One region of the Bacillus sp. 1NLA3E genome, then DNA from elsewhere that is predicted to be linked to it. Evidence: riboswitches for the same ligand, from Rfam matches in the RefSeq annotation. Region 1 holds a riboswitch; the other holds the start of a gene.
What was found. Region 1 has a riboswitch for FMN ahead of ribE (riboflavin synthase). Riboswitches for the same ligand answer to the same signal wherever they lie in the genome.
Positions count from the first base shown of each region.

Region 2: it holds a riboswitch for FMN, as region 1 does, so the genes downstream of both, B1NLA3E_RS07885 (ECF transporter S component) here and ribE (riboflavin synthase) in region 1, are expected to answer to the same signal.

Region 1 covers NC_021171.1:2,880,626-2,896,416, reverse strand. The annotation lists partial or broken gene B1NLA3E_RS26035 (transposase) at 1-330, shown strand, start outside; gene B1NLA3E_RS26030 (hypothetical protein) at 465-698, shown strand; gene B1NLA3E_RS13715 (hypothetical protein) at 865-1,722, shown strand; gene B1NLA3E_RS13710 (FixH family protein) at 1,937-2,374, shown strand; gene B1NLA3E_RS23320 (hypothetical protein) at 2,400-2,792, opposite strand; gene B1NLA3E_RS23315 (Hsp20/alpha crystallin family protein) at 2,789-3,274, opposite strand; gene B1NLA3E_RS13695 (Hsp20/alpha crystallin family protein) at 3,403-3,903, opposite strand; gene B1NLA3E_RS13690 (spore germination protein) at 3,936-4,178, opposite strand; gene B1NLA3E_RS13685 (spore germination protein) at 4,196-4,438, opposite strand; gene B1NLA3E_RS13680 (MATE family efflux transporter) at 4,582-5,949, opposite strand; gene B1NLA3E_RS25350 (hypothetical protein) at 6,110-6,271, shown strand; gene B1NLA3E_RS13675 (GNAT family N-acetyltransferase) at 6,365-6,928, opposite strand; gene B1NLA3E_RS13670 (amidohydrolase) at 7,213-8,337, opposite strand; gene B1NLA3E_RS13665 (undecaprenyl-diphosphate phosphatase) at 8,428-9,207, opposite strand; gene B1NLA3E_RS13660 (DUF4870 domain-containing protein) at 9,398-9,721, shown strand; gene B1NLA3E_RS13655 (PLDc N-terminal domain-containing protein) at 9,749-9,949, shown strand; gene B1NLA3E_RS13650 (ABC transporter ATP-binding protein) at 9,949-10,857, shown strand; gene B1NLA3E_RS13645 (ABC transporter permease) at 10,854-11,630, shown strand; gene B1NLA3E_RS13640 (patatin-like phospholipase family protein) at 11,669-12,511, shown strand; gene B1NLA3E_RS13635 (hypothetical protein) at 12,657-13,460, shown strand; FMN riboswitch at 13,596-13,753, shown strand; gene ribE (riboflavin synthase) at 13,936-14,589, shown strand; gene B1NLA3E_RS13625 (bifunctional 3,4-dihydroxy-2-butanone-4-phosphate synthase/GTP cyclohydrolase II) at 14,609-15,791, shown strand, end outside.
Region 2 covers NC_021171.1:1,624,741-1,640,531, forward strand. The annotation lists gene B1NLA3E_RS07860 (bifunctional YncE family protein/alkaline phosphatase family protein) at 336-2,696, shown strand; gene B1NLA3E_RS07870 (efflux RND transporter permease subunit) at 3,110-6,235, shown strand; gene B1NLA3E_RS07875 (LrgB family protein) at 6,369-7,058, opposite strand; gene B1NLA3E_RS07880 (CidA/LrgA family protein) at 7,055-7,417, opposite strand; FMN riboswitch at 7,687-7,820, shown strand; gene B1NLA3E_RS07885 (ECF transporter S component) at 7,989-8,570, shown strand; partial or broken gene B1NLA3E_RS23775 (transposase) at 8,863-9,705, opposite strand; gene B1NLA3E_RS07900 (heavy-metal-associated domain-containing protein) at 10,120-10,329, opposite strand; gene B1NLA3E_RS07905 (hypothetical protein) at 10,545-10,883, shown strand; gene B1NLA3E_RS07910 (amino acid permease) at 10,948-12,315, shown strand; gene B1NLA3E_RS07915 (FTR1 family iron permease) at 12,623-14,104, shown strand; gene B1NLA3E_RS23245 (hypothetical protein) at 14,127-14,501, shown strand; gene B1NLA3E_RS07925 (DUF2935 domain-containing protein) at 14,548-15,441, opposite strand; gene B1NLA3E_RS07930 (ABC transporter ATP-binding protein/permease) at 15,692-15,791, shown strand, end outside.

The DNA.
Region 1 (15,791 bases):
AATATGAATTTGTGTCTATTGATTAATTAGTTCCTAACGATCATCGCCTCCGTTTAATTGATAAATATATTAATTTTTCATTTCTTCTTGAAAAAGTTCGCCCGTTTTATAGCGACGATAACGGTCGTCCTTCTGATCCACTTGTTCTATTTAAAATGGTGTTTATAGGCTATCTACGGTATTCATTCCGAAAGACAATTAGAAAGAGGGATAAGAATGAACGTTGCCTACCGCTGGTTTTTAGGTTTAAAGTTCAAAGATCCAGTTCCCCATCACTCTACGATAAGTTGGAATCGTCAACATCGTTTTAAGGATTCGCTACTATCTCAATGTACACGGTCAAAAAACATGGTAAAAGTTGTGACACAACATGTATGGGAAGATAATTTGGAAAAGGTAAGGTTAAATCGGTTATCTATATCGGGAAAAATGCCAAATTTAGAAAGAAAAAAATTGAGCAAGCTTTGCAGACTCAGGAAGAGCTACATGGGCTTCGCTACTGCCGATTACGGGGATTGAAGAAGGTAAGTGAACAGGCTTTCCATACTGCAGCCTGCCAAAACATAAAAAAGATTGCAACACATTTAGCTAGGTTGGATATGGTGTGTTGCAATTCTTTAGACCGATTTGCCCCTAGGTTGATTGGAGCGAAGCACCTGGAGCGGAAATCAACCGGCCATTTAGCAGGCTACAAATAATACAAAAAAATTGCCGAGAAAAATACTCTTTCTCGACAATCTGAACCTCTTCAACTGAAGAGGTTTTTTATGTCTTTCTGCTACCCTTTCTGCATGATTTTGGACCACAAGGGAAAAACTTAAATATCGTTTTTTTTACGAAAATCACAGAAATTGAGTGGGGAAAATGAAAGGGAAAATCATCATTATTGCTTTATCAGTGGTTTTACTGTTTTCGAATATCCCATACTTTACAAGTAACGGGTATGCAGAAAATGAGATCAATTTGCTACCGTGGAAAAAGGTTAATAAGGTTTTACCAAAGTATAGTAAGTTCATTGTTATGGATATTGAAACAGGAAAGGAATTTTGGGTTCAAAGAAGGGCAGGGAGCCGTCATGCGGATGTTCAGCCAATAACACATCATGACACAAAAATAATGAAACAAATTTATGATGGAAAATGGAGCTGGAGAAGGCGAGCGATTATTGTCAAAAGTGGCAATAAGAAGATTGCTGGTTCTATGCATGGTATGCCACATGGTGGGGGTGCATTGGAAAATAATTTTCCTGGACATTTTTGTATTCACTTTTTTGGAAGTACTACTCATCGGACCAACAACATGGATTTATCGCATAAATTAATGATTTTGAAGGCTGCTGGCCAACTGCCAAGCCATTTGGCGACACCTGACCCCTATGAAGTTGTGAATGCCTATTTCGCTGGATTAAAAGAGCAGGATCAAACAATAGTTTCAATCATTTCACTTCAGCCTGTTCAATGGAAAGATTTGTTAAGTAAAATTGAAGCTGTTCGGATTACCCAAATGACGGTACTACCCATAGAAGATCTTAACGCCGAAATACATATGTCGATACCTATCAATGTTGACTGGTTTATCAAGGATATAGGATTAAAAAGATTTCATGGTAATATTGAACTGATTCGTTTTTCGCAAACAGATCCATGGAAGGTCGACTCCTTGTCCTTTCTCGAAAATAACAACTTATCCTTTAAACTTGATGAAACAAGCTTGAGATTTTGATCTCGAGCTTTTTCATTGATACAGAGGGAATTTCTTTGCATTATTATGTCCAATTATGTAACAATACGTTAGAGTGATATTTTCTAAGGAGTTCCATTCGGTGGAGATACACCATTTTGCATATTTGCTGGATCAATACGATACATATTGATGATGGAAAGTTTAAATATTTTAGTAGATTACGAAAATGGGGAAATAAAGAGGTGGATAAGTGATGAAAAAGCATGTTTATTTATGGGGAGCCCTAGTATTACTGATGATTGTTTTAACCTCATGCTCTCAAAGTGGGGAAGAAAAAGATGATACACCCAAAATGCTCGATGTTAAATTAACGGTAAATCCCACTCAAGTTCAGCCAAACGAAATGATAACATTTAAGGCGGATGTGACTTATGGCAAGGAAAAGGTAACGGATGCTGATGAGGTAACCTTTGAATTTTGGCGATCCAAGGATGAAAAGCACCAAAAGGTGAAAGTTGCTAAGGCAACAAATGGGGTCTATCAGCTTGAAAAGAGCTTTACTACTGAAGGGACTTATTATGTGATTTCTCATGTTACTGCAGAAAGTATGCATAGTATGCCCAGAGTCGAATTTGTTGTAGGCAGTCCAAGTGAGCCTGAACCTGCACACTCAGCGAAAATGGATATGTAAAATATAAAATGAAAAGGCTGATATTTCAGCCTTTTTCTGGTTTTGAGCGGAAATTCACTTTTGCTTTCTCTAAATCTTTCATTTTTTTTGCAACCTTTTTTTCAACTTTTTCCGTACCTTCGTAGCTTGTGCCAATATTTAATCTTCCTGTCAATTCTTTGATTCCTAATTGTCCTAAATTATTTGTATAGTCAAGTTTCTCAACAATGATTTTATCAATCCTAAGGTTCTCGATGTGAACAGAAGGGGGAGCTTCGTTTTGCGTGATATCTATGTCCTTAGGATTTTTTTTAGGTATTTCGAGCTTGGCAAGACGTGCTTCTAAATCCGTTATTTTAGAGAGTAAAGCTGAGATATGGCTACTTGCACTTTTTGGGAATATCCACGCTTTAACACTGAAACCCTTTTTTTTACTCATAATGAGTCACTCTTATCGAATGAAATCTCTACAAATTCCGTATCTCCCTTCTCTATGGGAAGGAAAACTTTTAGGATTCCGTTATCAAAGCTGGTGGTAACCTTATTTTTTGAAACAGGAATAGGTAATTCGATTTTTTTCTCGAATTTTCGATTTGGTCTTTCCTTCAAGTAGTATTGTATTTTCGGAAATAGGCTTTTAAATTCTCCTCTAATAATAAGTTGGGTGTTTTGTAAAGCAATATATATTTCTTGAGGATTGATACCTGGGAGTTCAGCCTCGACTATCAACATGCCTTCGTATTCATAAAGATCACAATGAGGTAGAATCTCACGTTGTTGCATAAATGAATTTGGATCTATGTTAAATTTGTCGCGTTGGGAGTTGTTTTTTTCACCATCCTGAAAGATATCCTTCCAAAGATGGGTGGCTTGATATTGTTTTGTCATATCAAGCCATTGTTTTAATTTTTCCATATCCATGACAAACCCTCCTTAATGCTCTGTTTATCACACTTTAATGGGTAGTAAAAACACTCTTCGGTAGAAGTTCTACTTTATGTCATCATATTTATCTTTCTCAAAATCAATGCGAAAATTAAAATTGACGCCTAGAGAGTTTCCGTGACGTCAATTTCGCAGAATTGCATATCCACACTTTTGGGGATCTTTATTTCTAGTGTTCCGTCCTTATAGTTAGCGGTTGCACCTTTCTTTTTGACGATTGCTGGGAGTGTCAATGTATGTTTATCTTCAGAATGGGGGATGTGTTCAATAATCATGAGATTTGCAGTATGGTATAATTTCATTTCTCTCAGCCATTCTTCTGATTTAATGATAATCCGAACATAAATATACTCATGTGTCTCAAAAATAGAGGTTTGTAGTGAAGATTGATGGTTTGACGATGGTGAGTTGCTCGATGAAGTTTGGTTAGTTGTATTCGGGAAAATTCCTCTTAATAACTCTTGAGGATTCATCATTCCTTCCGCATAATTAGGTAACATTTTACTCATGATTTCTTTTGTGTATTTTTCAATCTCATTAGGGTTTACATTATCCATCATCTTTTTCATGTTGTCATTAAAAGGGAATAAATTCCATGGGAACACATATCATTCCTCCTTTCAGAACAGAACTCTTTTTACAGTTGGTTTACCATTGGTAAAGAAGGATTAGCAATTTGGTCTTGGTCACTAACATCTAAATCAGCAACGCCATTTGTTGACACAGCGTTACTTGAGGAAATATCCCCATAGGCAATATTCGAACCAACTGTTTTATAGTTTGAGGTGTGGCTATTATGAACGGTAGGGCCAATATCCACATTGGCATTACTGGTCATTCCGTTTGTTTTTATGCTAAATATATTAATTTGATAGGGCATTCAAGCTCACATTCCTTTTATATTTGATTTGAAATGACATTGGCAGGGTTTGCGATATCGCCCTGATCATTCATGTCTGGATCAATAAAGACGTTTTCCATAGCGGCTGTCGGAGGAGCAAAATCTCCGAAGGATGCGTTGTGACCTTGTGATTTTGTGTTTGCAGTTGGTGAATTGTGTAATGCCTCTCCGATATTAAGTGAGCCATTGTTAGAAATACTGTTGATTTTTAAGTTAAAGATATTAATTACTGTCTGCATCCTCTCACTTCCTTTTAAGTTGATATTGTATAGTATGCAATTAAAAGCCCAACCGTTAAGAAAAGTTAACAAGGAAAAAAATCGACCAGTAAATATGCTTCTCCTGTATACAATGCAAAAAACAAAAAAAGGATCATCTCAGTTTAAATAAGATGATCCTTTTTTATGTTTTGATATTGATGCTTTTGAATTGAAACGAGGCGAACCGTTAAACAAATGGCTCCAACAGCTAATCCGGTTATTAATCCGACCCAGTACCCATAGGGTCCCCAAGCTGTGAAGTTTGCCAAAAAATAACCAAAAGGAAGGCCGACTGCCCAGTAGGATACAAGTGCCATGATAAAAGTTATATTAACGTCCTTGTAGCCCCTTAGTGCCCCTTGAACGGGTGCCTGGATTGCATCAGAAAGCTGAAAGAAAAGGGCGTACAGGAGAAAGTGAGCAGTTAGTTTTTGAACGGATGGGTCATCAGTATAGATCCCAGCGATTTCATGTCTGAAAAGTAACAATATAATCCCGGAAAAAAATGCCATCGCAACAGCTATTGCCACTCCAATGAAACTGTATTCACGAGCATCCTGAAAACGCTTAGATCCAACCTCAAATCCAACCACAATAGTCAAAGCCATTGAGATACTAAGCGGTATCATGTAAATGAATGATGCAAAATTCATGGCTGATTGATGAGAAGCAATTGTTACAGTATTAAAATCACTCATTAATATAGTAACGGCTGAAAATATACTTGTTTCAAAAAAGATCGACAAGCCAATTGGTATCCCAATTTTTAATATTTCTTTCCACTTATTAATGGAAACAGCATAAAAACTTTTAAATATACCATAGGATAGGAAAGGCCGCTGAGTATGGATGATGGCTGCTGCAATAATAGTAATAATCCAATAAGTGATGGCCGTTGCATATCCGGTCCCGACCCCGCCAAGTTCTGGAAATCCGAATTTTCCATAAATGAGTAAATAATTAAAAATGATATTAATCGGTAAGGAACAAATTGTAATGATCATTGAAACCCGTGTTTTACCAAGTGCATCAATAAATGAACGGAGCACATTGAAAATAAACAGTGGAATCATTCCATAGCTTAAAGCAATTAAGTAATTTTGAGAAATGGATTCAACTTCATTATCTAATTTCATACTATTTAACACGGGTACAAGAATAAAAGATCCAAGAATAATGACAATAATAGCTAACAAAACAGCTAAATAGATCCCTTGTATTACTGAAAAAGCTACTTTTTCTTTGTTCTTTGCTCCAACAAGTTGCGCAATGATTGGAGTTACAGCAAGCATCCCAGTGAGTCCAGTAAAAACAGGTACCCATAAAGAAGAACCTATTGCAACACCAGCTAGATCAACAGAACTGTAATGCCCCGACATGGTTGTGTCAAAAAAATTCATCATCATAAGTCCAACCTGGGAAATCAAAATTGGAATGAAAATAGTTAATAATAACTTAAGTTTCTCGGACTTCTTTATTTTATTGTACATTAATAAAATCCTCTGTTTCTAATCAAATTATATTGGGAAAATTATATCATATTTTGCTAGCATTCATTTATTCTTTGGAACATTCATATATCTAAAGAAGGAATGAATTTGCTTACTATTGTCAATTATATGAGTAAATCATTGTGGGGGGACGAGGACAGTGAGCTACAAATTAAATCGGATTAATCCTAACCAAATTCAAGTTTTCTTTCTTGATGGAAGATTTGAAACTTTAACAAATGAGGAATTATCTTATTTATTAGCCGAAATGGGGGATTCTGAAACAAGCACTACAGAATTCTTTCAAAGTGACCTACAATAAAACGCTCCGAATTAATTCGGAGCGTTTCCTTTTTCAGGAATAAGAAAACCATGAAATTCATTAAAACTGTCCATCTCTGGCGCTTAAGCTTTTCTAGGCTTCAAGCAATTGTGACGATTCTTGGAGATGTGGAGTGGTTCTTAAGACATGGAGAGTATAATGATCCTTTGAAATTTCATACAGATCATAAATATCCCCTTGGGCATTTAGCTGATCATATAAGGATTTTCTTGATTCGTTGGCCTTTATAACATAGGGGAGTTTTTCTGCTGCTTTGATGGATCGAATGTTTTCTTTTCTAATGCGCATGAAAATTTTCTCAATTTCCAGTTCAAAGAAAAGTTCTTCGAAGAAGGCATCTTTCGCAGGTTTATTATATCCCTTTCCGTGATAAGGCTTACCAAGCCAAGTTCCTAGAAAACCAGCTTTGTCCTGAATGTCATACAAGTTAATCGTCCCAATTGGAGCGCCCCACTCATCAAGAATTGTGCGTGAAATTAATTCACCTTGCTCTTCAGCTTCGATTGTTTGCTTTGTTACAAACAAGAACTCATCGTAGCAATTGGCCTTTTGACGCACAAATGGGAAGACTTCTGGGTGCGTCATTAGATCATACAAAGTATGACAATCGTGGAGTTCACGTTTCTTGAGTTGCATGCTAATCCCTCCAATGAAGGGTAGTCTGAACCCGAACCCGTGCCTAAATACACGTCGGCCCTAGCCCACCCTCGAAATTTTTTGTGTTGCTAAAAAATTTCGGGGTGGGAATCGAACCCACTAGGACCAGAAAAACTGGTGGCGCACCATTTGCCTTCCCTAAAACTTAGTCTATGAAATTGTCGTTAAAAAATTTATTGTACTGTAGGTGTATAATACAAGAAAAAATGAAAAATTGAAATAGGTATATTTATGAATTTTTCATGATTATAACAAACTAATTTTCACTTGTTTATTTTGACAAATACCCCATGGATCATGGTCCATTTTGGTTTGGCTATATAATGAAATGGATGATGGCTCCAGAGGACAAGGTCAGCGTCCTTACCCACTTCGATACTTCCTAGTTGGTCGTCGATTCTAAGATTTCTAGCCGGATTTATGGTGATCCCTTCGAGGGCTTTTTGTTCTGAAAGACCCTCCCGCACAGCTAAGGCTGCACATACATTTAAATATTGGATAGGAATATATGGGTGATCCGTTGTGATCGAAACTTCAATTCCATGGTTTGATAGTTCTTGATAGGTTTTCCAAGTTTTATTTTTCAATTCAACCTTCGATCGCCGTGTCAAAGTGGGTCCTACCGATACCTTCAAATTTAGATCTGCTAATTCAGATGCTATCAGGTGGCCTTCGGTGCAATGTTCAATTCGAAGGTCAAGATTAAATTCTTTCGATAGTCTTACAGCCGATAAAATATCATCTGCTCGGTGCGCATGGATTCGGACAGGTATTTCCCTTTTCAAGGCTTTGACCAATGGATCCATTCTTAAAGATTCTGGAATTTCAGTACGTTGGGCATTATAGAAGGCCTCTCTAAGCATTCCCATGATTCCCATCCGCGTAATTGATTCCGACGACCCATGACTATGAATTCTTTTTGGATTTTCCCCAAAAGCAATTTTCAAACCAGCTGTTTCCTGTATAATCATTTTTTGTATATTATTCCCTGTTGTTTTAATAACTGATGTGGTTCCTCCAATTACATTTGAACTTCCCGGCATGACATGAACCGTTGTAATTCCGTGGCTAATTGCATCAGAAAAGGCAGGATCAAGTGGATAGACTCCATCAATTGCTCGAATATGAGGACTAAGTGGTTCAATCGTCTCATTCGCATCATTTCCAGCCCAGCCAGTTCCTTCGTCATATAAGCCAAGGTGGGTATGAACATCAATAAACCCAGGTAATAAATAACCGTTGGAACAATCAATCATTTTTGTGTTTGAATCAGAGGGGAGATTTTTGCCAATCTTACTGATTTTACCATCTTTTATCAGCACATCTCCTGTCTGAAGAGGGGGAGAAGTGATTGGGTACACTTGTGAATTTTTTAATAATATATTCATATTTTCCCTTTCTTATGTGATGTCCAATTTGTTTTTTATGATAGATTTTATGCAGATAGGAAAATATAATTTTATCTATTTTTTATTTGGTTAAAAAATCCCTTTCCATTGTAAAATAATGATAGTTGAGCCCAAAATCCAAACGTAAATGGCAAATATTTTTAAAGATTTCTTTTTTAAAAATTGGATCATCCCGACAACCGCCATATAGCCAAATAGGGCAGAAGATAAGGTCGCGATAAATAGACTACCGAAGGATACTGCTTCAATGGTCTGTTCAGACATTTTTAAAAATTGGAGAACGATACCTCCTGCAATTGCCGGGATCGATAGTAAAAAAGAAAAATAGGCCGCAGTTTCTCGATCCAGTTTGCGGAAAAGACCAGCCGCAATGGTAAGTCCGGAGCGAGAAATAGCGGGGAAAATGGCTGCTGCTTGAAATGTGCCAATCAAAAGTGCATCCCCATATCCGATGTTGTTCATTTTCTTAGCGCCCGATTTAACCCCATCTGCCATCCAGAGGATCCCACCTGTGAGTAAAAACTCCCAACCAATCGTTTTGCCAGTTTTTGATATTGATTCAAACAAATCGTTTAAGAGCAAGCCTACTAATACGGCAGGGATTGTCCCAACCACTAACAATAGCGAGTGTTTTCTAAAAGGATGTTTTATTATATCGAACAATTCTTGTTTGTATACGATAACAACAGCCAGTAATGTCCCAACATGAAGCATCGTATCAAGGAATAAGCCCGCTTCATCGAGGTGGAATAGATGTCTTCCCAAATATAAATGCCCGGAGCTTGAGATGGGTAAAAACTCCGTTAAACCTTGTATGATTCCAAGAATTAAAGCTTCAAACATCGACATATTATCATCATTCCTTATCTTATTCTTGTTGTTAAATATGGTTACTAAAATGTATTCAAGTTGTCCAAAACAAGAACTATAATATAAAATCACATTGTTATAAAATTCCATATTTTGTGACACATTTTAAAGTATTTCTATTTGGGATAGGATAAAATGAGAGTATATAAATGTATTGGAGGAAATATCCATGCCTACAAATGAAGAACGTACATTTGCTGCAGTCATATATGCGATTAGCTTTTTTACTGCTTTTATCGGTCCAGTAATCATCTGGCTGTTAAAAAAGAATGAATCTGAGTTTATTGATTATCATGGAAAGGAATACTTAAATTTCCTCATTTCTTACTCTGTTTACGCTGTTATCAGTATGGTTCTGATGTTCGTCCTAATCGGGTTTATTCTCATTTGGATTGTAGGAGTATTCGCTTTTATCTTTACTATCGTGGCCGCAGTCAAGGCATATGAGGGTAAAGAGTATCAAATTCCACTAATTTTTCGATTAATACGCTAAAATACATGAAGGGAGGAGGGGAGAGATATGGAATTCATTGGAAATCTAAATCTTGCCATCATTTTACCTATTTTTATCATCCAATTGATTTTACTTGTTGTAGCGTTAATAGATTTATATAGAGTTGAAAAAACTAACGGTCCTAAATGGGTTTGGATTTTAGTAATCTTGTTACTTAATATTATTGGTCCAATCCTTTATTTTGTAATTGGAAGGAGAAATCAATAATGCCGGTAGTTGCCGTTAATGGTTTGAAAAAGGATTTCCAAGATAAACGAGTAATCAAGGGAGTGGATTTTAATCTAGAAAATGGAAAATGCACAGCATTAATTGGTCCGAATGGATCTGGAAAAACGACGATATTGCGTATGCTTTCTGGATTAATTAAACCATCATCAGGTGCTATTCGATTTCAAGGTGCAGGATATGAAGGGGACATTCGACAATATATCGGATATTTACCACAATTCCCAGTATTTTACGAATGGATGACCGGTTTTGAGTTCCTTAAATACGTTGGTAGATTAGGTGGGTTAACCAAGATAGATGCAACCGAGCGCAGCGAGGAGTTGTTAACTCTAGTTGGTCTTATTGATGCAAAGAATCGCCGGATTGGCAAGTATTCTGGGGGTATGAAACAGCGTCTGGGGATTGCCCAAGCTATCATTCATCATCCTAAACTTGTCATGCTTGATGAACCGGTATCTGCATTAGACCCGTTTGGGAGAAGAGAAGTATTAGAGCTTTTGGAAAAATTAAAACAGGATACGACTATCCTTTTTTCAACCCATATTTTAAATGATGCTGAGGAGGTCTGTGATAATATTCTCTTCTTGCATGATGGGATAATAGTTGAATCTGGATCCATGACTGAGCTTCAAACAAGGCACCAACAAGCAAAGATTGTAATTGAATTCCGGCAGGACACAAATAAGTTTGTTCAGTCTTTTACATCTCAGCAATTAATCGAGTCGAAGAAAATAGAGGGAAACATCGGAATTTTAGTTGTAAAAGATTTAGATCAAGCAAAAGCTGCCTTTTTAAGGGAAATTGCTGATGAAAATTGGCCTCTTATCAGATTTGAAGTGGGTGGCTTAAGCCTAGAGGATGTATTCTTAAAGGTGGTGAAAAAATGAGACAATGGCTAACGATTTTACAAAAGGAAATCCTGGAAATGTGGAGGAATTTTAAGTGGATTTGGTTTCCACTCACCTTTGTTTTATTAGGTGCTTCAGAACCTTTAACTACATTTTATACACCGCAGATCATTGATTCACTTGGTGGGTTACCAGAAGGAGCTGTCATCAAACTGCCTACTCCTACATCACCCGAAATTCTTTTTCAAAGTATTGGACAGTTCAATTCTATTGGTCTGCTAATTATTGTACTCGCTTCAATGGGAATTATTTCTGCCGAACGAAAAAGCGGGGTAGCAGAATTAATTCTAGTTAAGCCAGTATCATATTTATCATATATTACAGCTAAATGGGCAGGAGCTACTCTTTTATTATGGAGCTCTTATTTTGTTGGCTTACTCGCAAGTTGGTATTATATAGCCATTTTATTTAAGCAAATACCCTTTACAAATTTGCTTGTCTCTTTTATCATTTTTGGAATCTGGCTTACATTTGTCCTAACAATAACGGTGTTCTATAATGCGTTTTTTAAATCTCCAGGGGTTGTTGGATTTGTATCCATGGCTACAATTATCATTCTTAATTTAATTTCAGGAACTTTATCCCAGTGGCTTGAATGGAGTCCAGCCCAGTTATCTTCCTACACTAGTTCCTACTTAATATCAGGAGCTATTCCGGATGAGGCGTGGGGAGCAATAACCGTTACAACAGTATCTATTTTCGTACTATTAGCTGCTTCTGTTTATATTTTTCGAAAAAAAGAATTGGCTTGATACTATATTTTTATATTTTGAAAGGAAGAATTGTTGTGGTGTATGACTATGGTCTTGTTTTAGAGGGTGGGGGAATGCGAGGAGTCTATACTGCTGGCGTTCTCGAATGTTTTTTAGAGCATGAAATTTCTTTTCCTTATGTTGTGGGTGTTTCAGCTGGTGCTTGCAATGCAGCATCGTATTTATCTGGGCAAAAAGGCCGGAATCATACAGTAAACATCGAATATGCCTCCGATCCTCGCTATATTTCATGGCGAAACTTTTTTAAGAATCGCCAGTTTTTCGGAATGGACTTTATTTTTGATGAGATTCCTAATAAGCTCGTTCCATATGATTATGAGTCCTTTTATCGTAATCCTGCCGAGTTTGTTATCGGGACCACAGATTGCAACACGGGAGATCCTGTCTATTTTTCAAAAGAGGACTATGGCAAGGAAATGCTGACAGTTCTGAAGGCTTCTAGTTCGCTGCCATTTATAGCACAGGAAATTACCTATAAGGATAAAGTGTTACTTGATGGAGGAATTAGTGATCCGATTCCAATTAAAAAGGCTCAAGAAGATGGATTTAGGAAAAACGTTGTGATTTTGACTAGAAATAAAGGTTATCAAAAACAACCCTCACGGTTCCAATTTCTCGTCAAGGGAAAGTATCGTCATTATTCAGGCTTACAGTCCGCATTAGCACGTCGGTACCAAAAGTATAATGATACAATTCGCTTTCTGGATGAAGAAGAAAAGGCAGGGAATGCAATCGTGATTCGCCCAACAGTTCCTATCGAGGTTGGGCGGATGGAACGTCGACCAGAAAAGCTTGAAAAGCTGTATCGGGCAGGCTACAAAGATGCCAAAGGTTATATCGAAAAAATCCAGAAATGGTAAGTAACATAGAAATATATTTGAAGCCCCTCGACCAAGGTCAGGGGTTTTTGTCTCTATTAGGGGATGATTGGTGTAACATTATCATATTTGTTTGAGTAAAATAATAGAATGGTATAAAGCATTAATTGGATAAGGAGAAAATCTGATGAACATCCAACAATACTACCGCTCCGCGGCTACTGTTTCTCTCAATGGGAGCCTAGCAGCATTTGTTCCTGTGATCATCATTCTAGTAGGAAGTATATTGTTTTCAGTTAACCTTCCACTTTTGTACGTTATGATACCTTTTTGTGTTTATAGTTGTATTTGTTACCAAGTTTATTTAATCCAGCATCAACGTTGCCTTGAAACTGAAATAACAGAAACACAAGTGGATACAACTTTAGAAAAATCCCAAAAAATCCTGATTACTTTTATGCCAGCACCGTCCTTAAGAATGTTATTATTTGAACCCAACGGTTTTTTAATTGGTGAAGTTAGAGATTTTAGGTTTTGGTGGTTTAGATGGTTCCTTCCCTATTTTGCAGATAAACTTATTCCTAATGTGTATGGCTTATACGACCAACAAAATAAATTGCTTGCACTGTATTCAGTAAATGAAAGAAAAAAACAAGTCAAAATAATGGATTCAGTAAAAAATGAAATAGGTATTTACCACGAGTATATAAAGCCCATATTTTCATTAGAAAAAAGAGGTACCATCCATTCACTAATCGAAAATCATTACATTCAAGTAGAAGGTTCATCTCTTTATCCGCATATAAAATTTAGAAATGAAGAAGGTTTCATTATCGGAAAATTGATTAAAGGGTGGATGCCACTTAACTGGGGAAAACAGTTTCGGGATGCAAATACTCCTTTTATCGTTTTAGAAGAACAAGTGGATGTAACAGATAAAATTTTCATGGTAGGTGTGTTAGCTTATTTTTTTAAGTGTACAAGCCACTAAAGATAAAAATGAATAGAATAAGAAAATTCCACCTAGAATAAATGTTTTTGGTATAAATTCATTGCAGTAACAAAACAATTAGGGTAAGATGTCAGTAAATAACTGAATAATTTAGGATCATATCATAAAAAATATGATCGCCTTCGGGGTCGGGTGAAATTCCCAACCGGCGGTGATGAGAAAAAAATTCTCTTAGCCCGTGACCCGTTTTCATTGCTTATTTTTTATCTGAAAACGGTGGATTTGGTGTAATTCCAAAGCCGACAGTAAAGTCTGGATGGGAGAAGGTATGTTAGCATATTAAAAATGCAATTTTTTATGCGTATTTAAGTATGTTTATTAACCCCGTACATTTTTATTGTACGGGGTTTGTTGTTCTTATTAATATACATAATTTGGTTCAGTCGTAAGCTATGGCCCTGGAAAAGATTCGTTATTTTATCGTTTTTGTATTACTGAATAAAGGGGGGATACTATGTTTACAGGAATTATTGAAGAAATTGGCACCCTGCAAAAAATACATAAACAAGGTTCCACGTTAATTTTGACCATTCAAGCACCAAAAATCTTAAGTGATGTCCATTTAGGTGACAGTATTTCAGTTAATGGTGTTTGCTTAACTGTAACTGATTTTACGAAATCAGCATTTTCAGTAGATGTCATGCCGGAAACATTTCACGCCAGTTCATTAGCTTTTCTAAAAGCTGGGTCTAAAGTGAATTTGGAAAGGGCGATGGCTGCAAACGGGCGGTTTGGTGGTCATTTTGTATCGGGTCATGTTGATGGAACTGGGACTATTTCTGCTATTAAAGCCGAGGAAAATGCTGTTTATATTGATATTTCGATCCCTGAAAATGGCGTACCATTTGTAATGGAAAAGGGGTCGGTGGCTATTGATGGAACTTCACTTACCATTTTTTTCGTAAAGGACCGGACGATCACAGTCTCACTCATTCCTCATACAAGAGGTGAAACCATCTTAGGGCATAAACGCATCGGAGCTAAAGTAAATCTTGAATTTGATATGTTAGTGAAATATGTTCATTCAATTATGGAGAAAAAAATAGAAACCAATGCTGGAGGAACTGGGATTACAGCGGATTTACTGAAACAAACGGGATTTATGTAAATGGAGGGAGCAATAAACCATGTTTAATTTAATTGAAGATGCCTTGGAAGATTTAAAAAAGGGTAAAATGGTGATTGTATGTGACGATGAAGACAGAGAAAACGAAGGTGACTTCATCATGTTAGCGGAATTCGCTACTCCTGAAGCCATTAATTTTATGGCAAAAGAAGGTAGGGGACTTATCTGCACTCCTATCACAGAAGAGTTGGCCAACAAACTTGATTTAAGACCGATGACAGAAACGAATTCAGATTCTCACGGTACAGCATTCACTGTCAGTATTGATCATATTAGTACTTCGACCGGAATTAGCGCATTTGAGCGCTCTACAACTGTGTTAAGCCTGTTGGAGGAATCAGCTAGACCGGCGGATTTTAATCGCCCTGGTCACATTTTTCCACTCATAGCAAAAAATGGCGGAGTTTTGCGAAGATCTGGACATACAGAAGCAGCGGTCGATTTGGCTCGTCTTGCTGGTGGGAAACACGCAGGTGTCATTTGTGAGATTATGAACGAAGATGGCACGATGGCAAGGGTTCCTCAACTAAAGATCATTGCCGAAAAGTTTCAATTGAAATTAATCACGATTCAAGCTTTAATTGAATATCGATTGGTACATGATTCTCTTGTTAGAAGGGAAGCGGAAGTTCATCTGCCTACTTCGTTTGGGGATTTCCAAGCGGTTGGATATACGAGTATCGTCGATGGGAAAGAACATATTGCATTGGTCAAAGGTGATATAACAGAGGATCAACCTGCTCTTGTGCGCGTACATTCGGAGTGCTTAACCGGTGATGTGTTTGGATCTTACCGATGTGACTGTGGGCCACAGCTTGAAGCAGCTCTTATGCAAATTGAAGAAAATGGGAACGGCGTTCTTCTATATATGCGGCAGGAAGGTAGAGGAATTGGCCTAATAAATAAGCTGAAAGCGTATAAGCTTCAAGAGGAAGGCTACGACACTGTGGAAGCCAACCATAAGCTAGGATTTAAAGATGATTTGCGGGATTATGGTGTTGGAGCGCAAATTTTACGGGATTTAGGGGTTAGAAAAATGAAATTATTAACTAATAACCCGAGGAAAATAGCTGGGCTTAAAGGATACGGTTTAGAAATTATGGAACGCATGCCAATCCAAATGGTAGCGAATAAAGAAAATAAACATTATTTGCAAACGAAACAAGAAAAATTGGGACATTTAC
Region 2 (15,791 bases), 1.3 Mb from region 1:
GCTCCCGCAGGAGTCTCGCACCTTCCGCTCCAATCAACTTCATTATCAACGGTGTTCTTTCAAAAAAGCCCCTTCTAGGCTCCGGTAATCTAAAAATTACTGGAGTTTTATTTTGGTTAAAATGAGGTGTTAGGTTCTATAGCCTTTTTAAATTAACTAACTGTCGCGTGTGCGTGGAAATTTAAAAAACTGAGCATATATTCCTAAATTCAAAAATCAATCCTCCTATTTTCTCATAATTCTTTATATTAATTTAATTCCGCTTAACTGCCAGTTTACATAGCTGGAGTAACATTGGTATAGAAATCAAACCATATGAATGAGGAGATGTCTTAATGAAACGAAATAGGTTTCTGGCTCTATCGCTCGCTACTGTTCTTCTAGGATCAACTTCCGGTTATGCGGCTTACACGAATTTAGTCGGCCCTAAAGAAGATGGAACGGCTATAACCCCACATGGATGGACGGTAACTCCTTCTGGTAAACAAGTAACCCTTGGCGATTTTCCAATGGGTGGTGCGTTAAGTCCTGATCACCGTTATCTTATTGTTTCCAATGATGGTCAAGGTGAGCAATCTCTTCAAGTAGTTGATGTAGAAAGCCAACAGGTTGTACAGACTATTCCTTACAAATCTCCAGAAGCACTTTATTTTGGGGTTGCTTTCAGTCAGGATGGAAAAACAGTTTATGCATCAGCTGGGGGAAACAACAAAATCCGCGTTTACGGGTTTGAAAATGGAAAGCTAGCTGAACAATCCCCAATTCCTCTTACAGATGCAAGTAAAACGAATTTTTATCCAGCTGGAGTTTCTGTATCAAAGGATGGTAAAGCCCTTTTTATTGCTAATAATTTAAATCACTCTGTTTCAAAAATAGACCTTGCTACCAAACAAATTTCAAAAACAGTAGCGGTTGGAAAAAATCCATACGCAGCCGTCTTGAGCAATGATGGAAAATCTCTTTATATCAGCAACTGGGGGGAAAGTAGCATCAGTGTCATGGATACGGAAACTTTTGCAATTAAAAGCACAATTTCTGTAGGCCTGCACCCAAACGCAATAATCGAAGATCCTGCAACCGGTACGGTCTATGTATCTAATTCCGACAGTGACTCGGTTTCCGTTGTAGATACAAAGCTCAATAGAGAAATTAAATCCATTTCATTAAGCCCATATGAAAATGCACCTGCTGGAAGTCAGCCAAATGCCCTTTCGTTAGGCTCTGATGGAAAAACGTTGTACGTTGCTAATGGAGGAAATAACGATGTGGCTGTTATCGACTTGCCGAAAGGGGAAGTAAAGGGATTAATTCCTACGGCTTGGTATCCAAGTGGTATCTATTTAAATGATGACAAACTGATGGTCCTTAATGGGAAGGGCCTTGGAGCTGGTTCAAACCGGGAAGGCCAGTACATCGGGAATATGATCAAAGGGACACTCTCCTTTATCGATGTTCCTGATGAAAAGCAATTGAAAGAATATACGAAAAAAGTAGATAAGAATAATGAAGTCTATAAACCAACTGGGTTCAGTGCAAGTGAAAAATTTCCAATTCCAAGGCTTGAAGGGGAAGAATCACCAATCAAGCATGTTATTTATGTTATCAAGGAAAATCGTACGTATGATCAGGTATTTGGAGATATGGAAAAAGGAAATGGCGATCCGAACTTGACGATCTTTGGTAAAGATATTACTCCGAATATTCATAAGCTGGCCGATCAATTCGTGTTATTGGATAACTTTTATGCGAACGCTGAAATTAGTGCGCAGGGGCATAACTGGTCAACAGCCGCTCAGGCTAACGACTATGTAGAGAAAAACTGGTTTGCAAACTACTCTGGTCGTAACCGTAGTTATGACTTCGAAGGAGGAAATGAAGCTGCCTATCCAAAAGCAGGATTCTTATGGTCAAATGCCATTCGCTCAGGAGTATCCTTCAGAAGCTATGGCGAATTCGTCAATTATGATAAAAATTCAGGAAAATATGTTGCAGCTGAAGCTGGCATGGGAAATAATTTTGACCCGGACTACCCTTCCTATAATCTCAAAATTTCTGACCTCACCCGCTTTGATAGGTGGGCAGAAGAATATAAGCAGTACGAAGCGAATGGAAATCTTCCACAGCTGCAAATCGTTCGCCTGTCTAATGATCATACGCTTGGAACAAAACCGGGAGAACTAACCCCTCAAGCTATGGTGGCACAAAACGATTATGCACTCGGAAAACTTGTTGATATGGTAAGTTCCTCTCCTTATTGGAAAGATACAGCTATTTTTGTTACGGAAGATGATGCCCAGAATGGATGGGATTCAGTTGATGCTCACCGGACAACATCGCTTGTTATCAGCCCTTACACACAAACGGGAAAGGTGGACAGCTCACAATATGATACAACGTCAATGCTTCGTACCATGGAAATGATCCTTGGAATGAAACCAATGACACAATTTGATGCTTCTGCTGTTCCGATGATCAATTCTTTCACTCATAAACCTAATTTGGCACCATTTAAGGTAGAAGAACCAACATACCCACTTGATCTTAAAAATGGTCAAAATGCACCGATGGCCCAAGAATCTGAAAAACTGGATTTCTCAGGTGTTGATCATGCTGACTCTGAAAAATTAAACAAGATACTCTGGAGAGCAACAAAAGGAAATAAACCTTTTCCAGGTGAAACAAAGAAATCCAACTAAATAATGAAAGGCTCTTTTCCAATAGATTATGGTTTTTTTAATAGGTTTTGTGAAAAAAAAACCGTTGATAAAGAAGTTGATTGGAGCGGAAGGTGCGAGACTCCTGCGGGAGCAGCGGGACAGGTGAGACCCCACAGGCGCCTAAGCGCCGAGGAGGCTCACCGCCCGCCCCGCGGAAAGCGAGCATCCTGGAGCGGAAATCAACCACACTTTTTCTTTTGGTAAAAAGCAACAGAGTTTACGAAAACAGCCTATGAAAAAGGAAATTCAATAGAAAGATGTCAAATCTGAAAAAATTGTTTATATGAAAAGTTTTTACAATATTTTTAGCTTATGGGCCTGGCCTGACACTTTGGGCCACCCTTTTTTTTTGCATACGAAATCAAATTAATTGTAAAGGAAGGTTCTCAAGTATGATTCGATTGATTGAAGGAACAATGAAACGTTCGGTTTTGATCCTGTCATTTGTTGTTCTCATTTTAGCCTGGGGTACCATGTCTGCATTTCAGATGCAGAGGGATTACCTTCCGCCTATTAACAATACTGCCCTCATGGTAACTATACAGGCGAATAATTATCAGGCTGATCAGGTTAAGAAACTCATTACGGCTAAAGTGGAGGAAGCTGTTGGAACTGTTGATAAGCTGAGCTATATTGAGGCAAACTCTTTTGATGGCGGTTTAATGTCGAGCCTTTACTTTCCTGGCAAAACTGATATGGAGAAGGCTGAGAATGAAGTTAAGGCAGCTGTTGAAAAAATTAAATGGCCTGACGGTGTGAAAACTCCACAGATCACTCGTATTAGTACCAACTCTTTTCCGGTCATGCGATTAAGTTTGACAAGCTCTTCTAAGAACCTTAATGAAAATCAGCTGCGTACATCCATTCAAGAAAAAGTAGTAAATGAAATTAAGGATGTTCCAGGGGTAAGGGAAGTACGTGTGACCGGGACAGGGAAAGATGGATACCTGTTGACTCTAAGTGCTGGTGCCCTCAAAAAATATGGTTTAACTGTGAAAGATATTCAAACTGCACTATCATCCATCCATCCGAATTGGCCTCAGGGAACAATCAATGAAAAAGGAGGACCTGAAGGACAAATATCAATGCCAATCCGTGTTACAGATTGGTCCATTAATAGTAATGATCTTAAAAACGTAAAAATTCCGATTAAGGGCACGAATACTGTAGATTTACAAGAAGTTGCGAAAATTGACAATAGTATCATTGACCTACAAACCATTTCCAGAACAGGAGGACAACCAAGTGTTCTTGTAGATATTTTAAAAACTCCTTCATCAAACATTACGGATGTGACTGAACGAATAAACGAAAGGATCAAAGAAATACCAGAAATCAATTCAGAGGCTGTCCAGCTTTCTGTGTTATTGGACCAGGGCAATGAAATAAATTCTGCTTTAAAAGGTTTAATAATAGAAGGATTAATGGGGATTGTGTTCTCGGTGATTTGTGTGTTTTTGTTTTTCAGGAATATTCGTTCAACAATGATCATTGCCATTTCCTTACCGATCTGTCTTCTTTCCGCAACAGCGATTCTAAAGGCAATGGATGTCAGTTTAAATATCTTGACCATTTCTGGATTAATTGTGGCGATGGGGCGGGTGGTCGATGATTCAATTGTGGTCATCGATAATATGTACAAAAAACAAATGAAAGAATTCAACGGCCATGTTTCAATGAGGCATTTGGCTGAGGGGGTAGTAGAAATGATTCCAGCGATTGTTGCCTCCACTGCAACCACCGTTTCTGTGTTTCTTCCTATTTCAATAATTGGAGGATTGATTAGCTCTGCTTTTTCCGGATTTGCCTGGTCCGTTGTGATCGCGCTTGGGACATCACTTGCTGTTTCTATTATCGTTGTACCAGCATTAGCTTTTTTACTTTGGAGGAAACAACCTGTTACAAAGTCGATTGAAGTTGAGACTAAAGCACAGGAAATACTTAAAAAGGTATTTTTGAAGAAAAAAATAATTGTTGCACTTACAGCGGCACTATTTGCTATTACGATTGTAAAAGCCCTGTTTTTACCGGTGAACTTTTTTCCAAATGGATATTCAAAAGGCGTAGCTATCCAGGTCGAACTTCCTGAGAAATCGCAGCTTTCTGATGTGGATGCTGAAGTGAAAAATATTGAAACCCTTTTAAAGGATAACCCAAAAGTGGAAAAATTCTCTTCAACTCTTGGTTCGGTATTTACACCCATGTTTGATGATGTCTTTGATGAAGGAGGTGGCTGGATGCAAAAACAAAATGTCGCCAATATTTCGGTTGGTATTAAGGATCAAACCGATACAGATTTATTCGTGAAGCAACTTAGAAAGAAACTCGCGACTTTATCAACAGCCGCAGTATATACGGTTATCAATCAAAATATTTCTGGGGACGATTCTCGATTAAAGGTAATTTTAACAGGGGGAGACCACCATGAACTTGAAAAAACTGCGATTATGGTAAGAAGTAAACTTCAGATGATTCCTAATTTAAGTGTGGAAGGATCGGCGAATGATGCCGATGCATCAATGAAACATTATCTTTCACTTAATCAGGAGAAAATTCAAAGCTTGGGTCTTAATGTCGATGAAGTACTCAATCGAATTAACAGCTATTTACCTCAAGACGTAAGAATGGATGTTTCCTCTGGTGACTCCATAACTCCAATTGATCTTCGTATGGATAAAGAGGAAAGCCTTGTATTGGCTGGGGATCCTGATCCTGAAAAAACCATTCTATCAAAAATCGGACATGAAATGTTTACCATCAAGGATGGTTCAAAAGTGTCGTTAGCAGAAATTACTTCATTAGAGACAAGTAACCAAACGGTAATAAGTGAGCGAGATGGTCGACCATTTGCTGCTATCACAGCTAATATAGTCACAAGAGATATCGGGAAGGTATCGAAACAAGTTAAAGATACAATGAAAACTTTGAATCTTCCTTCAGGTATCGAGTATTCAATCGGAGGGATCTCCCAGCAGGTAAAACAAATGGTGATGGAGATGATTCTTGCTTTAGCTTTGTCTCTTGCCCTTGTCCTTATGATCGTTAGTGCAGTATTTCGCGGTTGGCAGGCACCTGCTGCAGTATTGGTTTGCATCCCAATGGCGTTGATCGGGTCGGTATGGAGTATGACCATTTTTGGAATGGAATGGAATCTTGCAGCCTTGATCGGAATGTTAATGCTCACTGGAATAGTTGTCACCAACGGAATTGTGCTCGTCGATAAAATTGAACGGAATCTTGCTGATGGAATGGAAACAATACAGGCGATTGTACTTGGAACCGCGACAAGGGTCAGACCCGTGTTAATGACAGCAGGAACCACCATTTTAACCTTGCTACCGTTAGTGTTCTCAAATAGTGGGAACACGATTGTTTCAAAAACACTAGGTGTTGTCGTAGTAGGTGGTATGATCAGTTCCACGCTTATCTGCCTTCTGGTCATACCAATCTTGTATGAAAGGTTAAGTAGAAAAGCCACTCATACAAAGAACAATCATCAGCAACATGTATCTGCTTAGTAAGAAAAGATTAATAATAGATGTAGTGAGGATAGAGCCTTTCCAGTGGAAAGGCTCTTGAATTTGGTCTTTACGAGGGAAAATAGAAAGATAAAATCGGTACTTTTTTTAAATGAGGATAACGGGTTTTTGTTTAAAAAATATATGGAATGATTGGCACCACCATTGAAAGAAACAAGGCAGATGTGGTCATCGCGATATTTCCCATTGCCCCTTCTTCTTCTCCCCATAAGAGCGAACGATTTGCCCCGAGCATTTGCGCTGAGGTACCCATTGCTAAACCTTTTGCAGATTTGCTTTTTATACCCAATTGATTTAATAATTTTGGCCCGATGATCAGTGATATTAAAGCTGAAATAATTACAAAAAAGATAGTTGTCGACGTAATCCCTCCAAGGTCACTGGAAATGGTTAAAGCAATTGGTAGGGTTACCGACCTAGGAATCAGTGAAGCCAACAGCTGATGTTTCAAATGAAAAATTTGGGCCATTCCTAATACCGAGATCATTCCCAAGGACGTCCCACAAATCACGCCAGCAAGGATTTTTTTATAGTTTTTCTTTAAGAAAGACCATTGTTTATATAGCGGGACAGCTAACGAAACAACAGCAAGCTGTAATAGTTGATTAAAGATGTGGTTAACCTGCCGGTAGGTCGCTTCATGGATATGGAAAATAAACAACAAAAAAACAAGTAGAATAGATGCAGTGTATAAAGGATTTAGCCAGCCTTTTTTATATTTACGATAGAGTTTTAAACTTAAAAAGTAACAACTTATGGTGAGGGTGATACAGAATATAACATTTATGATTAAGAGGGTCATTTTACATTCCTCCTTATTATTTTTTCATACCATTCAACTGGGAGGGCTGTGCCTAGCAAACAGCATATACTACTCACAATAATAATTACTAAGACAGGCCATTGTAATATTTTAAGAAAACTTGAAGACAGAAAGAGACTGGCAATCGGTGGTATAAATAGTAAGGTTAGATGTTTTAACTGAAAGGAAGTAGCTTTCTCAATCCATGCTAATTTGATTATTCCTGTTTGGAGGAAAATAAACAGCAATATCATGCCAACAACACTACCAGGTAAAGGAATATGAAAGAGAATCACGGTACCATAGCCTAACAGGAGAAACCCCAAAATGATGAAAAACTGTAGAACCCTTAATATCATATGGCCTCCCCTCAATCCTAAATAAAGATGTATTAGGTTCAGCTTAGAGTACTTTGAACTCATTGTCATTAAACGTGTCAGAAATTCTTACATACTTTTGGAGTGGAATATTATTAACCTGAAAGAAAATCTTACAAATGTAGTCCCATTGTTTGTGAATATTCTGAGGACAAATTCGTGGAATAAGAAAAACCAAAGCGTGCCAGTAGACCTGGATCTTCCCAACTCCACTTCTTTCAAGTATAATAGAATTCAAATCTTAATATTCGATTCATCTTCGGGGTAGGGTGAAATTCCCAATCGGCGGTATTGAATTTTTTTTCTAAGCCCGCGAGCTCTTTTTTGAGCAGGATTTGGTGTGATTCCAAAGCCGACAGTATAGTCTGGATGGGAGAAGATGAAGGTTCTGCATTCGTTCAACAATGTTAAATAATTGAACGGTTATTAAGCGTGCCTTATTAACTCTCCCTCAAGTATAAAAACTTGAGGGTTTTCTGTTTTTAGGGGTAGCGTCTTACAGTGCTGGATCTTTCTTCTTGAAGTGGATAGATTACAAAAGGAGAGAGAAAAAATGAAAAAATTAAAAGTAAAAGCTATTGTATCAATTGGAATGCTGAGTAGTATTTCGTATATCATGATGCTGCTAAATTTCCCAATGCCGCCGTTTCCTAATTTTCTGTTGGTTGATTTTAGCGATATACCAGCTCTGATTGCAGCATTGATTTTTGGCCCATTGGCGGGTGTTTTAGTTGAATTTATAAAAAATTTCCTAAATTATTTTACGGTAGGAAGTGCAACGGGTGTACCAGTCGGGCAGATTGCTAACTTTATTGCAGGGATTCTGTTTATTCTACCAACTTATTATCTATATAAAAAATTAAAATCGCGTAAAGGCATGACATTTGCTTTGATTGTGGGATCACTCTCAATGGGGATTTTTATGAGTGTATTAAATTATTTTGTCTTTCTACCTGCCTATACATTCTTTTTAAACTCACCGGCCATGTCAACAACTGAAATGCGTCAACTTATTGTTACTGCAATTCTTCCTTTTAATATTATGAAAGGGTTGATTATGAGCACAATCATTTTCTTAATATTTATCCGTATGCAATCTTGGATTGACAAACAAATTGTAATGAAAAGTATGTGATCAACATAATCTAGCTAAAATTAAATAATAAGGTGAGACCATAGGTTCTCACCTCAGATTGTCGAAAAAGGTTATTTTCCCGGCAATTTTTCATTTTGTCAGAACATTAAATGCAGATTTTTAATATGAGATTGTCTATGCTAAGGGACCTGTTGATTTCCACTCCAGGTGCTTCGCTTTCCGCGGGGCGGGCGGTGAGCCTCCTCGTCGCTAATGCTCCTGCGGGGTCTCACCTGTCCCGCTGCTCCCGCAGGAGTCTTCGCACCTTCCGCTCCAATCAACAAGGGGCAAATCAACCTAAAGAATTGCAACACACCTTATCCAACCTGGATAAGTGTGTTGCAATTTTTTTTATTTTTTGGCAGGCTGCAGTAAGGAGAGCCTGTTAACTTACATTCTTCAATCCCCGTAACCGGCAGTAGCGAAGCCCATGCAGCTCTTTTTTAGTCTGCGAAGGTTCGCTCAATTTTTTCTTTTCTAAATTTATAAAGCATTTTTCCTGATTTAGATAAGCGATTTTAACCTTACCTTTTCCTTGTGTTGCTCCCAAATATGTCGTGTTACAACTTTTTCCTTTTCTTCCGTGTTTGAGTCTAACCTCTTCTATTGCCTTGTTTAAGTCATCAAAATATTCCCGAGTACCCACTTCCACTTCTTGTTTAGTAAACTTATGTTTATTTGCGTTTGCCTATAAGTGTGTAGAATCTGTGAATAAAACACGTCCGCCAACCATCTTATGATTTATCGCTGTAAGAACAATCTCATTAAAAAGCTCCTGAAAAATATTTGTATCCTTAAAACGGTGTTGACGATTCCAACTAATCGTAGAGTGATGCGGAACTGGGTCCTTGAATTTTAAACCCAAAAACCAGAGGTAGGCGACGTTTGTTCTTATTTCCCTTTCCAATTGACGTTCGAACGAATGCCATAAAGATAACCAAAGACATCATTTTAAAAAGAACAAGGGATCAGTAGGGCGTCCGTTATCATCGCTATAATAAGGACGGGCCTTATCAAGAAGAAACGAAAAATCGATATATTCGTTAATCAAGCGAAGAAGGTGATCGTCTGGAACTAATATATCGATAGACACAAATTCATATTCACTTTGGCAAGACTCTTTTGGCTTAAACATTGATTTCACCACTTATTTTTATTATATATTAGTTGAGTGGAAGGTCTGTTATTGGAACCGCTCTGTTGATTGGAGTGGAAGGCGCGAAGACTCCTGCGGGAGCAGCGGGACAGGTGAGATCCCGCAGGAGCGTTAGCGACGAGGAGGCTCACCGCCCGCCCCGCGGAAAGCGAAGCGTCTGGAACGGAAATCAACAGACCTATTGAACAGCCTATTTTATTAATAATTATTAATTGTTAATTATTAATAGCGAATTAACGCGGTTAATCACTAAAGTTATTAAACGAAATAATAGACTGTCGAGAGTTTCTCGACAGTCTGAGGTGAGACCATAGGTTCTCACCTTTTTTAGAAAATTTTAGACTTTAAGTGTTTTCAAATTGATAAGTTTCTTTTTTAAAAGGAAAACCTTAACTACTGTCCTCCATCAGACGGATGCATTCCGGACTGCTTAATCCTTAGAAAGATTTGTTCCTGGGATAATTGGTTTTCGTTGTATGTAATCTTTACCTCGCCATCCTCTATATCCACCAAAGCTCTTTCGATTCCATCCATTTTCATGAGGATAGTTTCTAAGGTTTGAACAGGTTGCTCACTTGTAGCTTCTTTAATAAAAATTGTCATTTCCTTCAATTCTAATCCTTCCTCCCAAACGTATTAAGCGCCTTTAAACAAGGCTGTTTTCAGCAACAAAGTTTACGAAAACAGCCTTAAACAAAGATACCCTTGGTCTATTTTTGCCCATTATTTGAAGAAGCATGTAAATTTTCAAATGAATATACTGCAGGTTCAAAGTGAATTATAACTATACCGTTGACTAATATCTAGGAGGTTTAGAAATGCCCGTTTTTGTTTATCAAACTTTTGAAATAAAACAGGATAAATTCGAGGAAGCATTAAAAAATTTACGCAAGCTAAAATCCTACCGAAATGAAACCTTTGAACATGAGGTTGAGATATTGACACCCATATCTGGTCATGACCATTCCTATGCTCTTCTTTCAACTTACGATGGATTAGCTGAAATGGAATTGCAGAATAGAAAAATGTTTGACGATGAAGAATACAAAAAAATAATTGGTGAATTTTTCCTTGAGAATATTGTACAGGGCAGTATGTACACTCAAATGTATCGATCCTTAACAGGAATGAAGAAAGAATCAGATTCAGAAGAGTAAATTCATTATTTAAACAGTAGTTATTAACAAGAATAAAATTTTAGGGGGATGAGGAGGGTTTGCTATGGATTTTTTTATTCCTAATAAAAAATCATGTCATAGCAAGGTAAATGAAAAAGGTAACTTAACATGGTGGCAATTGTCATTAATAGGTGTTGGCTGTACGATAGGCACTGGCTTTTTCCTTGGATCGACAATTGGAATTATCATTACAGGTCCCTCTATTGTTTTTTCCTTTATCTTAGCAGCGTTGGGAACCTATGTGGTATACAATTTATTAGCAAAAATGACGGCAGAGGACCCACAAGAAGGATCCTTCTGTTACTATGCAAAAAAAGCCTATGGACGGTGGGCAGGCTTTAGTTGTGGCTGGAATTATTGGGGTTCTAACATTCTTATTATGGGTAGCCAATTAACGGCCTTGTCCATCTTGTCGAGATTTTGGTTCCCAAATGTTCCGCTATGGGTTTTTGCAGCAGGGTATGCCATTCTAGCGATCATTGTTGTATTAACTGGAAGTAATGGTTTTGATAGAATAGAAAATTTACTAGCTATTATTAAAACGGCTGCAATTGTTATGTTTATTATTCTTGCAATAGCTGCTCTTATGGGGTGGATCCATGGGGACGCTAAACATCCTGGAATACCAAATTCGGCAAAGGACTTTTTTTCAGAGGGATTAAAAGGTTTTTGGGCCTCTTTAATCTATGCTTTTTACGCTTATGGAGGGATAGAAGTAATCGGACTTTTGGCCACAAGACTTAAAAAGAAAGAAGATGCTCCAAAGGCCGGATTGGTGATGTTGATTTTACTCGTTGTAACTTATGTTATATCCCTTGGACTTGCCGTAGCTATGGCTAAACATGGGGCGTTTAATGAAAAAGAAAGCCCATTTGTAACAGCACTTGATCAATACAATCTTCGCATGTTCCCTCATGTATTTAATGGGGCCATTATTATTGCTGGTTTTTCAACGATGACGGCTTCCTTATTTGGAGTAACCACTCTGTTGGTAACGTTAGCAGAAGATGGCGATGCTCCAGCCTTTTTTTCAAAAAGGATTAAAAGATGGAAGAAACTTCCGTTACCTTCCCTAGGTCTCGCAACGATCGGACTGCTTGCATCAATTGTCACAGCACTGCTCCTGCCGGGAAAAATTTATGAGTACATTACCACAGCAGCCGGTATATTAATATTGTTCAACTGGTTCTTCATTATTATTTCTGCATTTCGAATATTAAAAATAAAAATGTGGGGGAAGATTTTAGGCTTTATCGGACTAATATTAATTTTGGCAGCCATAAGTGGAACTTTGATAGAAAAAAATATTCGTTTTGGATTTTTTGTTAGCTTATTATTTGTAGTAATCATCGGTGTTGTTGCGTTGATCATGCAAAAAATGGTCTGGAAAAAGGAAAGTCATGCAAGGTAAATCCATGATTTATAAACCCTAAACATTGTAAATCCAAAAATCATTAACTACTTAATAAGGGGGGGAAGTTTTAATTCTACGTTAATAACCCTTTGTTCATCAAAGGATAAATTTAATAGTAATATAAAAACGTTGGTAGCTATTACTAACGTTTTTATGTCGTCTTAACGATTTTTCAAAAAATTACTAACAAGATTTTTTTAAAGTAATTGACAATCATTATCATTGGAATTAAAATAATAAATGCGTAGATGGTATTGAGATTCATTATCAATTACGAAGAGGGCTGTATACCAGGAGGATTTTTATGGGCAAAAAAATACTACTTAAAATATCTATCATTCTATTAATAATAGGGTTTGGCGTACATATTCCTGTTTTAGCAGATGGAAATTCTAGTGAGGATATCAAAAGGGCTGAAGAATCCGTTGACACAGCGATTGACTTCGCTTCAAAGGGTAACCTTCCAGAAGCACAGAAGGCCTATGATCAATTTAATAAAACATGGCGACAAATTGAAGAAGGAATTAAAAACGATTCAGCAACTGCATACCGAGATATTGAATCGAATATGGGGAAAGTTGTATATGCCTTTACCTTAAAGAAACCTGACCAGGTTTTACAGGCTTTGCAGGAATTAAAGGCAGTTAATGAAAAAGTTGCTATTGGTGGTTACCCAAAAGAAGCTGGGTTTAAGAAAGAAGATATTTCTTTAGATGACTTTATTCTCCTTTTGCAGCAAACCAAGGAGGATGTGAGTAACAAAAATCAAACGCAAGCTCTTGCCAGCATAAAGAAGGCCAGTGATAGCTGGTTGAGTGTGGAAGGGGTTGTGGTCGCACAATCTGCTTCTGTCTATAGTGATTCGGAAAGAGATTTAGTCACGATTCAAGCTATGCTTGCTACCGAACCAGCAAACTTTAAGCAAGCTAATAAAACTATTGATAACATGGTAAAATACCTGACCCCGTTAGCTAACAAATCTGAATATACCTATTGGGATGCAGCGATGATTCTCATTCGTGAAGGATTGGAAGCTTTGCTTGTCGTTATTGCACTTTTATCATTTGTTAAAAAATCTGGTGAATCGAAGGGAAAAGGTTGGGTTTGGACAGGGGTCCTGTCAGGTTTAATTGTAAGTGTAATTCTTGCTCTCATCGTAAAATTTGTGATTTCATCAGGTGCCTTCGGTAATAACAATGCTCTTATTGCAGGCTGGACAGGTGTATTTGCGGCCGTAATGTTATTGTATATGAGCTACTGGCTCCATAGCCAATCTAGTATCGCCGATTGGAATCGCTATATTCGCGAGAAAAGCCAGACCGCATTAACTACAGGAAAGCTTGTATCGTTAGGTGTTCTTGCCTTTCTAGCAGTATTTCGAGAAGGGACAGAAACAGTATTATTTTACATTGGAATGGCGAACCAAATTAAGCTTCAGTCTCTGTTAATTGGATTTCTAATTGGTACAGTAATACTAGGAATCTTAGCCTATTTAATGATTTTTGTAGGATTAAAATTACCACTTCGACCATTCTTTATGGTATCAAGTGTCATCGTCTTTTATCTCTGTATAAAATTTACAGGTATGGGGATACACAGCTTGCAATTAGCCGGTTTAATCCCAACGACTAATGTTCAAAGTATCCCAAGTATAGAATTTTTCGCATTATCTTCTTCATGGGAAAGCACCATTCCGCAACTCATTCTTGTTCTTGCTGCAGTTATGATCCTTTTATCAAAACGATATAAAAGTAAAAAACTGATAACAGCTAACAATAAAAAATAAATCCAGAAAGTGGGAATTAATAATGAAAAAGTTAACATCAATGATTTTAGCAATCGGTTTGGTAAGTGTTTTAGTATTAGCGGGTTGTAGTTCAACGGATAGCAAGGTTTCTGATGGGGTAAATAATATGTTAGACACAACCGGTCAGTTATCAAAAGCAATTGACAGTGGTGACCAAGCCAAAGTAAAAGAAGTTGGACCGAAATTAGAAGATCAATGGTCTTCATTTGAAGAAGATGTCAAAAAGGATAACAAAGATTTATATGAAAAAATTGAAAAATACCTAGATCCTACCATTGCCGGGTCTGAAGCATCTGAACTTGATAAAGATGCCTTAAATACATTGAACGATCAACTTACAGATGCCTTGAAAGAGTTAGCTAGTAAAACGAAATAAATATCAGACCTAAAAAAAGAGACTCTGATAGTCTCTTTTTTTGTTACTACAACTTCTGTTCTTCCTGCTTCTTCTTCTTTAACCTTTCTTCTAAAACATGGACCATATAAAGGAAATGATCCGCTTCTCGGACTACATGATCTGCCAATAATGGGTCAATTACATTCTTGATTTGGCAGCTTTTGATTAAATCTAACCCAGCTTGTTTGAAATTCCGAAGTTCATGGGTGGCGTTTTCACTATCTTTATTTAGCTTTCCTATGATTGGATATGTAGGACTTTTCTTGTATAACATTGATTCAACGTCCCTAGCCTGGTTGAGAAGAACCTCGAAATCATCGCCAAACTTCCTCGCTGCTATAACTAAATTTCGTTCTGATTGATCCAATAATGCTGAAATAAAGCGTGAATGTTCCATCATAATCCGCAGCCAAAAAACATTTTCCTTAATAATCGCATCTTGAATCGGATCCAATATTCCCTCATTGAATTTTTTCAACGTTCTCATAAAATACTCCGCTTCCCTGGCGATATGATCGACAAGTAGTGGAAAGTTAAACCCTGTTACTTTGCAATTGATGATCATGATGAGAAGATTACGTTTGAAATTCCTTAATCCTAAAACCAACTGAATCGAATCTTCATTTAACTTACGAATTGCTGTAACATTGTTAGGCGTTTGGTAGGCTCGTTTTTCCTGTTCCTCAAAATAATGATAAAAACGGTCGGTTTGCTGAATCAGATGCTTGTCATTTCGACTAAATCCTTCACCTAAAAAATAGGAATGTTCTTTCATAATTCTTAACCAAAATCTATTCTCGGTTAAAGACCGTTCAATGAAAAGCTGCTCCGTTAGTGATTCAGGTGGTGCTGCAAACGATTCAGGTGCAATAAGCATTTGTTTATTTGCATCCATTCCGGGAAATCCCTGATTAACCATTGACCGACCTCCTTCGTAAACCACTCCTCTTTATGTTTATTTTCAAATTTTCTAATTATGATTTTATAATGAATAAAAATTTTCAAACAAAAATTGCATCGATATTGAATAACCAGTTCTACCAGCTAATTATCATTTTGATCATTAATTTGTTCATTTTAAGTTCATAATAGAGTGCTATAATTTCAAATGAAAGCAGGGTCCAAGCTAAAGCATGAATCCAAATAAAACACGATTCGAGGGAAACGGTATGAAATTATTGGAACTTAAAAACATTAGAAAGTCATATAAACTTTACGATAAAGAAAAGGTAAAAGTCTTACACGATGTAAGCTTAAACTTTGATACGG